DNA from 3 places in the Paenibacillus terreus genome. Region 3 is predicted to be linked to each of the others. Evidence: riboswitches for the same ligand, from Rfam matches in the RefSeq annotation. Region 3 holds a riboswitch; each other region holds the start of a gene.
What was found. Region 3 has a riboswitch for thiamine pyrophosphate ahead of ACE5KN_RS25660 (ABC transporter substrate-binding protein). Riboswitches for the same ligand answer to the same signal wherever they lie in the genome.
Positions count from the first base shown of each region.

Region 1: it holds a riboswitch for thiamine pyrophosphate, as region 3 does, so the genes downstream of both, ACE5KN_RS17650 (hypothetical protein) here and ACE5KN_RS25660 (ABC transporter substrate-binding protein) in region 3, are expected to answer to the same signal.
Region 2: it holds a riboswitch for thiamine pyrophosphate, as region 3 does, so the genes downstream of both, ACE5KN_RS12450 (thiamine phosphate synthase) here and ACE5KN_RS25660 (ABC transporter substrate-binding protein) in region 3, are expected to answer to the same signal.

Region 1 covers NZ_JBHIRX010000009.1:207,051-210,326, forward strand. The annotation lists gene ACE5KN_RS17640 (alpha/beta hydrolase) at 1-555, opposite strand, end outside; gene ACE5KN_RS17645 (IclR family transcriptional regulator) at 851-1,594, shown strand; TPP riboswitch at 1,691-1,803, shown strand; gene ACE5KN_RS17650 (hypothetical protein) at 1,809-2,009, shown strand; gene thiC (phosphomethylpyrimidine synthase ThiC) at 2,049-3,276, shown strand, end outside.
Region 2 covers NZ_JBHIRX010000005.1:279,965-283,240, reverse strand. The annotation lists gene thiO (glycine oxidase ThiO) at 1-464, opposite strand, end outside; gene ACE5KN_RS12450 (thiamine phosphate synthase) at 525-1,124, opposite strand; TPP riboswitch at 1,259-1,368, opposite strand; gene ACE5KN_RS12445 (ABC-F family ATP-binding cassette domain-containing protein) at 1,501-3,051, opposite strand; gene ACE5KN_RS12440 (protein kinase domain-containing protein) at 3,209-3,276, opposite strand, start outside.
Region 3 covers NZ_JBHIRX010000019.1:86,086-89,361, forward strand. The annotation lists gene ACE5KN_RS25655 (bifunctional 2',3'-cyclic-nucleotide 2'-phosphodiesterase/3'-nucleotidase) at 1-1,133, opposite strand, end outside; TPP riboswitch at 1,654-1,764, shown strand; gene ACE5KN_RS25660 (ABC transporter substrate-binding protein) at 1,899-2,948, shown strand; gene ACE5KN_RS25665 (MTH1187 family thiamine-binding protein) at 2,976-3,269, shown strand; gene ACE5KN_RS25670 (ABC transporter permease) at 3,266-3,276, shown strand, end outside.

The sequences.
Region 1 (3,276 bases), on a different contig from region 3:
GGAAAAGCCCCAGACGATAATTTCCTGGGCTCCTCGCTGCTTGGCAAGCTGAATGGCGCCGAGCAGCTGCTGAGATTCAGCCCGGCCTCCCGTAGCAACCTCCCTGTTGGTCTGGGAGGCAAAGCCGTAATCGAACATTACGACATTAAACCCTTGTCTGTGCGCATAATGGGCCAGATCATACATGGGAATCCAGCTTTCCTCGCGGTTTGCGCCATAACCGTGGCTGAAGACAATCGTTTTATTGGAATTCGGCGCAGGGATATACCAGCCCTGCATCATGCGGCTGCCGTCCTTGGCGGGAAAGGTCACTTCCTCATATGCCATGTCCTTGGCCAGCAGCGGATTGGAGTACAGGGGGGCTACAGTCGGATTGGACAAAAACCAGACGATATACGCATGCAGCGCGATAAAACAAAACATAAAAAAGAATACAACCGACAATACAAGCGCAATGATGATATGCTTGAACCGGATTAACCGGGGTGACAGCTGGGCGGGCGGCTCGTTGACAGCAGGCTGCACGGATGTGCCGCCCTGGGGTGTCGCAATCATCGGAGAGCCTCCTTGATCATTAATAAAGTTCGTTTGGGCGTGCTGTATCAGCACCACATACTTAATCGTAAAAGGCCGCAGCACCAAAGTCAATTCGACAGCAAATGATAATATTTGCCTCTTTCATATATACCGCGCTGCCGCTAAAACAGTTTACAGTGTATCCTGATATTATATATAATTTATGTAACCCGGTTTCATTAAGTGAAACGAATAGGCTGAAAAATTGACTGTCTGCAGCCATTAGTGGTCTGTTGAACATATCGCTAAATTCAAGGGAGAGAGGGGGGGCGCCATGGAGGACCGGAAGCTGACCGTTCGTGCTGTCGAACGGGCCCTGGACATTTTGATGTGTTTTACGGAAGCCACCGATTTGGGGCTGACGGAAATTGCGGCAAAAATCGGGCTGCACAAAAGCACGGTTCACCGTCTGCTCACGACGCTGGAGGAAAGAGGTTTTGTCATCCGCAATACAGCTACGGAAAAATATCGGCTGGGCATTCGGATCTGGGAGCTGTCGACCCATATGTCACGCAATGAGGACCCGGCGGTGCTGCTGCTGCCATTGATGGAGAAGCTGCGCGACCGTTTGGGGGAAACGGTGAGCCTGTATATACGGGATGGAGATGAACGTATCCGTATCCAGGCTGTACAGAGTACACAGGCCATACGCCGTGTGGCGACCGTCGGAGCCCGCATGCCTCTGTCCGTAGGCGCGTCAAGCAAGGTGCTGGTGGCATTCGCTTCGCCGGAGGAGCTGGAGCAGCTGAAGAAGGGCCCCGAGCTGCAGACTTTGGCCGGAGATGAAGCATACTGGAAGCAGCTTGAGGAAATACGGGCCAAGGGTTATGCCACAAGCTATGAAGAGCGCGAGCCCGGAGCCGCGGCCGTATCCGCCCCGATTATGAATCATCGAGGGGAGATTACAGCGGCTCTCTCCGTCTCCGGTCCGGTGAGCAGGCTGTCGCCCGAGACCCTGCATGAATTTGCCCCTGTTATCGTGGAGGCAGGCAAGGAAATGGGCATGCTGCTTCCTTAAGGGGTTGCCAAACCGTCCCTTTTAGGCTAACCTGAATTGGAAGGCGGAGCCATCCGCCTGTGAACAGCATAGTTTTGATCGGCGGCATGAAGCTGCCGAAGTTACTGGGGGGGCCCGTAGTACCGGGCTGAGATGGAACCGTTCCAGGTTCCGGACCCTTTGCACCTGATCTGGATCATACCAGCGTAGGGAAGTAACCGGCCAATGAAATCAAATGGATGGGCAGTATGTGCTGCAGTCAGGGAATGACCCGGGCTGTGCACGGAGCCTGTTTGTATACAGCCGGTTCCCTCGGGAACCGGCTTTTTCATTTGCTGCAAAATGTACATCGTACCGCCGCTACCCGCAAGGACAAGGCAGCGTGCTGGTCCGTATTTTGCAGCCGGCCGACAGCATCATTTTTTCTCCGGTATGATCCCGATGAGGAATTTGGCGACTCGGGAGGAATAAGCAAATGACAGAGAGCAAGCGGAAAACAGCAGCGGAGGGCAGCACAAATACGGTAATCGGGACCTTTCCTGCCAGCACTAAGGTCTATATCCAGGGTTCAAGACCGGATATCCTCGTGCCTGAAAGAGAGATAGCACTGCATGACACCCATACACCGCAGGGGATTGAGCATAATGCCCCGCTGCGTGTATACGACACCAGCGGTCCCATGACCGACCCGTCGTATCAGGCGGATATCCGCAAGGGACTGCCCAAGCTGCGCCGGGCGTGGGTTGAGGAGAGAGGGGATGTCATGCGTTACGAAGGCAGGGCTGTGAAGCCTGAGGATAACGGACTTCGGGCAGGGACCCGCCCTGCGGAGGAGTTTCCGGGTGCTGTCAGCCAGCCGCTGCGCGCGCAGCCGGGGGGCAATGTCACCCAGATGCATTATGCCCGCCGGGGAATGATAACACCGGAGATGGAATTTGCGGCGATCCGGGAGGGGGTTGATCCGGAATTTGTACGCCAGGAGCTGGCCAGCGGAAGGGCCATACTGCCCTCGAACATCAACCACCCGGAGAGTGAGCCAATGCTGATCGGCCGCCATTTTCATGTTAAAATCAACGCCAATATCGGCAACTCGGCGGTAACCTCCTCCATAGAGGAGGAGGTGGAGAAGATGACCTGGGCTGTAAGATGGGGAGCAGATACGGTGATGGACCTGTCAACAGGCCGCAACATCCATACGACTCGCGAGTGGATCATCCGCAACTCTCCTGTGCCAATCGGAACGGTGCCGCTGTATCAGGCGCTGGAGAAGGTCAATGGGGAGGCCGAAGCGCTGACCTGGGAAGTGTACCGGGATACGTTGATTGAGCAGGCGGAGCAGGGAGTGGATTATTTTACGATTCATGCCGGCGTGCTGCTCCGTTATATTCCGCTGACCGCCAAACGGATGACGGGCATCGTATCGCGGGGCGGGTCCATCATGGCAGCGTGGTGCCTGGCCCATCACCAGGAGAACTTTCTGTATACACACTTCGAAGAGATCTGTGAAATCATGAAGACCTATGATATTGCCTTTTCGCTCGGGGATGGTCTGCGTCCGGGCAGCATTTACGATGCCAACGATGAAGCTCAGATGGCTGAACTGGCGACGCTGGGCGAGCTGACGCAGATTGCCTGGAAGCATGATGTGCAGGTGATGATCGAGGGGCCGGGTCACGTGCCTATGCATAAAATCAAGGAGAACG
Region 2 (3,276 bases), on a different contig from region 3:
CGCTGCGGAAGCAGTTGGGTTTCCCGCTCGCGGAACAAGCCCCCGAGTGCCTGCCCTGACAAGCCGGGAATCCTTCTGGAAATCTCTGCGGCATCCCACCATTCCGCAGCAGATCCATCCTTGCTTCCAGCCATAGCCGACAAGCGTGCCGCATCCTCCTGAGTCCGGGCAGGAATCACGAAGCCTGTGGTGGTATAACCTGTTGCCAGTCCTGTCAGCTCTTCAAGCTCCCGCACCAGTTTCTCGAACTGATCGCGGCTGCGCAGTGCCAATGCGGCCAGCTGCGGATGGGCAAAAACCTCGCACTCCGCGGCCAGCATTCCCGCCGCCGCCCGTGTGGCCCCTTGACCCGGAACCGATTTTTCGATCAGCATCGTTTTGAAGCCCCGCTTCGCCAGCTGATAGGCGATGGAGCTGCCGATCACTCCCGCACCGATCACAGTACAGTCTGCCGAATAGCACATACCGATCTCCTCCCATTTTCCTGTATTTATCGGGATTCATCTGATCTGTTACACCCTGCTTCAAGTCATGAGCAAACTTCTATATTCCTTTGCCACCTCTGCCGGATTTTCCGCCTTCCAGATACCTGACATCACGGCAATTCCGGAGGCACCTGCCCGCTTGATATCCGGCACATGCTGAGGCTGAATGCCGCCAAGCGCGATAACCGGTATGGAGACGGCACAACAGAGCTCTTCCAGGCTGCTCAATCCCCGCGGCGGCAGCCCGGGCTTGGAAGGGGAATCGTATATATGGCCGAATAGCACATAATCGGCCCCCGCCTGCTCTGCAGCCAGCGCTTCCGGCAGCGAATGGACGGATGCCCCGCAGCGCAGCTCCGGAAACATCCGCTTTACAAGCGGCAGCGGCAGGCTGTGAGAAGTGAGCTGTACCGCCCCGGCACCAAACAGCAGCGCCGCATCCACACGGTCGTTAACCGCGAGCTTGGACGGCGGGCAGCAGACGCCCTCCGACACCGTGGACATAAATGCATACAGTTCCGCAGCGCTCAGCTGCTTCTCCCGAATATGAAGCAGATCGATTTCCGGTTCAATCAGCCGCATAATGTCTGCCGTTTGTTCAGCGCTTTGGCAGCCGTCCGTAATAAGGTGAAGTTCCATTAGCTTGTTGCCTCCATGACAGTGATTCGGGAACGCCAAAAAGCCGCTTCCCGGTCAGGAAGCGGCTGAACTTGAATGTTCACCGATTACAAGGAACAGCACCCCGCTCATAAGCGGGACGCATATACTCTGTATTCGGCTAATGTCCACTTCCCTACGCTGGTATGATCCAGATCAGGTGCAAAGGGTCCGGAATGCATTTCTTCCGTCTCAGCCGCCGGCCGCGGCTCCCCCAGTGTGATACAGGTCTGATTAATCGCCTGTATGACTTTATATGCTTTTGTAATCCCATTTCATGGTAGCACAATCCCGTTCACTTGCCTAGACGTGCATCATATTTCATTCAGAAAAGTCCAAAGCTGCACTTTTCTGCACATCAGGCTTTCGCCGACCACTCTTCCACATTCCATACTCTCGTTACCCAATCCTTGTAAAAATCGGGCTCGTGGGATACGAGCAGCACGGTGCCTTTATATTCCTTCAGCGCACGTTTCAGCTCATCCTTTGCCACCACATCCAGATGGTTCGTCGGTTCGTCAAACAGCACCCAGTTGCTTTCACGCATCAGCAGCTTGCAGAGACGTACCTTGGCCTGCTCTCCCCCGCTAAGGGCGGACAGCGGACGGGTAATGTGATCATTTTTCAGTCCGCAGCGGGCAAGATGGGCACGGACCTCATGCTGATTCAGATGCGGGTACTCATTCCACACATCGTCAAGCGGTGTAATCCGCTCAGGGCGAACCTCCTGCTCGAAATAGGCTGGATACAGAAAATCTCCAGTATAGGTTTTGCCGCTCAGCGGAGGGATTTTGCCAAGAATCGTTTTGAGCAGCGTCGATTTGCCGACACCGTTATAACCGACGATGGCGATCTTCTCGCCCCGTTCAATGGTTATGGACATTTTCGGCAGCAGCGGGTGGCTGTAGCCAATCTCAAAGTCAATGCCTTCAAAGACCGTTTTGCCGCTGGCCCGCGCTTCCTTGAACTGGAACGTCGGCTTTGCCGCTTCTTCCGGCTTGTCTATCCGATCAATCTTATCAAGCTGCTTCTCACGGCTCTTGGCCCGGCCGGATGTGGAGGCACGCGCCTTGTTGCGCTGGATGAAGTCCTCCTGCTTTTTGATATACTCCTGCTGTTTTTCATAAGCCTCGATATGCTGCGTCTTCTGGATGTCAGCCATTTCAAGGAACTTCTCATAGTTGGCCGTATAGCGGTTCAGCTTGCCAAACTCCAGATGATAAATGACGTTGACGACCTGATTCATAAACTCAGTATCGTGGGAAATCAGCATAAAGGCATAAGGGTAATCCTTCAAATAACGCGTAAGCCATTCGATATGCTCAACGTCCAGGTAGTTCGTCGGCTCGTCCAGCAGCAGCACATTCGGCTTCTCCAGCAGCAGCTTGGCCAGCAGCACCTTCGTGCGCTGTCCCCCGCTTAATGTCGCTACATCGCGGTCCAGTCCGATGGCGCCAAGCCCAAGGCCGTTGGCCATTTCCTCCACTTTCACATCGATCAGATAAAAATCGCCGATCTCCAGCTGCTCCTGAATTTCTCCCATCTGCTCCAGCAGCACTTCAAGCTCCTCCGGCGAGGCTTCGGCCATTTTATCTGTAATGGCATTCAGCTCTTTCTCAAGCTCAAGCAGCGGCAGAAACGCATCCTTGAGCACATCGCGCACCGTCTTACCCGGCGTCAGCTTTGTATGCTGGTCCAGATAACCGTAACGAACCTTCGGCGTCCATTCGACTTTGCCGTTGTCACGCAGCTGCTGTCCTGTCAAAATATTCATCAGCGTCGATTTGCCGACACCGTTGGCTCCCACCAGACCGACACGCTCTCCCGGCAGCAGGCGGAACGATACATTTTTGAATAATGTCCTGTCCCCAAAATTATGGGAAACGTCTTCTACAGTTAATAAACTCATTTCCGTTAGCAGACTCCTTTAGCTCTTACTTATAAACACGATCAATAAACTTCAATATGACTTCAGGTTGGCTTTCAAAGCCTTATTGTAGCATAAGAAGGAGCTCTACCGGAACCTGCAAAACAAAAATGCATCGCCAGATACACACCGCGTGGTCTCACCATCTTCTGAAAGAAGCAAACAACGGCTTTCTCCGCTTCGGCTCAGGAATCACATCCTTGAACA
Region 3 (3,276 bases):
ACCGGTCCGCGCACATACTCCAGCGTTTTGGTATGCTCTTCATAAACGGCTTTCACTACATCAGGGTCCGGCTCAGCCAGGGATGCTTTGCTGGTCTTGTCATAGATCGGGCGGGCAACGGATTGCGAGTCCGCGACAGTCCATTTGCCATCCTTCAATTCCAGATCCAGATCGACAACACCCAGGTTGTCCCCCCAGTAACCGGATTCAACAGCCGGCATTCCGTTAATCGTTCCGGCTCCCACATCAACACCTGACATGCCTTCAAAGGCTGCACTTGGAAACACCTTATGAGCATGGCCAAACAGGATGGAATCAATGCCGTCCACCTGGCTCAAATATTTAACCGCATTCTCCATGTTCGGAGTCTCGGGGGTGTCCTCATATCCGCTGTGCACGAGCGCAATCACGATGTCCGCCCCGTCCGCCTTCATTTGCGGAACAAATTTCTTCGCCGTCTCCACAATATCTTTGGCAATAACCTTTCCTTTCAGATTGGCCTCGTCCCATTGATTGATCTGCGGAGGCAGCAGACCGATCACCCCGACTTTAAGCGTGTGCTCCGTCCCGTCCTCGTCAACGACTTTTTTATCGATAATCCGGTATGGCGTAAAATAGTTTTTATCATTGCTTTCATCTTTGTCCCCGTCATCAACATATACATTGGCATTGATGTAAGGGAAATCGGCACCCTTAAGCGCTTTCTGAAGATAATCGAGTCCGTAATTGAATTCATGATTGCCCAGCGTGGCGGCATCATAGTCCAGCAGATTCATGGCTTTGTATACAGGGTGGGTCTCTCCGTCCTTAAGCGGGTCGATTTTCGCCACATAGTCTCCGAGCGGATTGCCCTGAATCAGGTCGCCGCTGTCAAACAGCATGCTGTTCTTGGCTTCCCCCCTCGCCTGCTTGATGAGTGTGGCTGTCTTGGCAAGCCCATATTCGTCTGTCGGCTTGTCCGTATAGTAGTCATAGTTCAGCAGGTTCACATGCAGGTCGGTCGTTTGCATAATACGCAGCTTTACCTCAGCGCTGCCTTCAGCAGCCCAGGTCGGCACGGCCGGCAGTGCAAGCACGTTGAACGCTACAATTGTCGCTGCCAGGCTCTTCAACCCTTTTTTCCGAAATTTCAAGATTAACCCCTCCTAATGTAAGATAAATGCCCATCGATGTACTTTCACAGAAGCCAGACCGCGATAAGCGGAAATTTTTCTTGCGATTATAGAATTGTTCAGCTCCGCTGAAAACTTAAAAATTCTATAATCTAAAAAATAATCAGGCGATTTATCCCTGCATAGGCAGAAGGCAAGACCCACAAGCAATGATTGTAATTTGTGTATGTAAAATCTATGCACACCTCTTGTAAATCTTATCATAAAAAAATCACCTGATTGATTCTCATTCTAATCGAAGCATGAGAAAATGAATAGAGTTTTTATCCCAAACCACGGCTCTGTGTAAGTTAATGTAACATATTGTAACCCAAAGGAAGGCGGTGCCCACCCCGGGTCCGTTAAATCGCCCACTCCCCCCTCTGGACACTCCGGGCGGGAAGGCATATAATCAACGTTAGTTCATCATTACTGAACCCGCAAAATCTTCAACAATGCGGACGCATCCAGGCAGCGGCTTGCCGTCTTGATGCTCCTTCATACAACATGCCAGGGGTGCTGGAATCGGCCGGCTGAGATTGTGTCCCCAGACACTGACCCTTACAACCTGATCTGGGTAATGCCAGCGTAGGAATCGCAATAGAGTGACATGCCTTTTTGGCATCGTCATCCTTTCCTTTGGTAGATTACAGGCGCCCCGGACAACGGGGCGCTTTTTTTGCAGGATCACGGCAGATGACAAGCATTGCAGGAAGAGCACGGGTAATAAAGAGGGGAGAAGAAAAAATGTTTTCTTTGCAAAAATGGGGCCTTGGCGCGGTATGTTCCCTGCTCCTGATTCTGACAGCCTGCGGAGGGCAATCGTCCGCTCCACAGAATACGAATGCTTCCGGACCTTCCGGCGGCGGCGGTTCGGCAACCGGAAAGCTGAAAGACGTAAAGGTGGTGCTGGACTGGACCCCCAACACCAACCATACCGGCTTGTATGTGGCCAAAGACCAGGGATACTATGAACAAGCCGGTCTGAATGTGGAGATTGTACAGCCCGGAGAAGGCGGCGCGGATCAGATGGTCGCCTCCAATGCGGTTCCGTTCGGCATCAGCTATCAGGAAAGCGTGACCCAGGCTCGCACACAGGGCGTTCCGCTCGTCTCCATTGCGGCCGTGATTCAGCATAATACGTCCGGCTTTGCCGCGCCAGTGGATCGCGGCATCAAGTCCCCGAAGGATTTTGAAGGCAAGAAATACGGCGGCTGGGGCTCCCCGGTTGAGGAGGCTGTCATGAAATCCATTATGGAGCTGGATGGTGGCGATGTCAGCAAGGTCCAAAACATCAACATGGGTAATGCGGATTACTTCACTGCAGTCAAGCGTGATATCGATTTCGCCTGGATTTTCTATGCATGGACAGGAATTGAAGCCGAGCTGCGCGGTGAGCAGCTTGATATGCTATATGTCAAGGACTACTCCAAGAGTCTGGACTATTACACACCGGTCATCGTTACAAATGAAGATACCATTAAAAATGACCCCGAGCTTGTAAAAGCGTTCATGAGTGCCACGGCCAAAGGCTATCAATATGCCATTGACCAGCCGGAAAAGGCGGCGGAAGTTCTATCGAAAGCCGTGCCCGAGCTGGATAAAGAGCTTGTACTGGCAAGCCAGAAATGGCTGAGCCCGCGCTACCAGGACGATGCTCCGCAGTGGGGCATCCAGAAGGCGGAGGTTTGGAAGAACTATGCCGATTGGATGTATGAACGCAAGCTGCTTGACAAGCCACTGGAGGCTGATAAAGCCTTCACCAATGATTTCCTGCCGGAAGACGGCAAATCCTGATTTGACCCGGAAAGGAGACGGTTTTCCATGGCTAGCACATTGTTGAGTATTCAGGTGATTCCCAAAACCCCCGGCGGAGAGGACACCATTCCTTACGTCGACAAAGCGATCGAGGTGATCCAGCGCTCAGGCGTCAAACATCAGGTCAATCCGCTGGAGACGACCATGGAGGGCGAGCTGGACGAACTGCTGAACGTCGTGAAGGAGATGCACACAGCGCTCACTGAAGCGGGAATTCCAAGTGTGATTTCCCAGATTAAAATTGCCCACAACCCAAGTGGAATCAGCATGGACAAGCTGACCGAGAAGTACCGTCCATGAGCCGGAA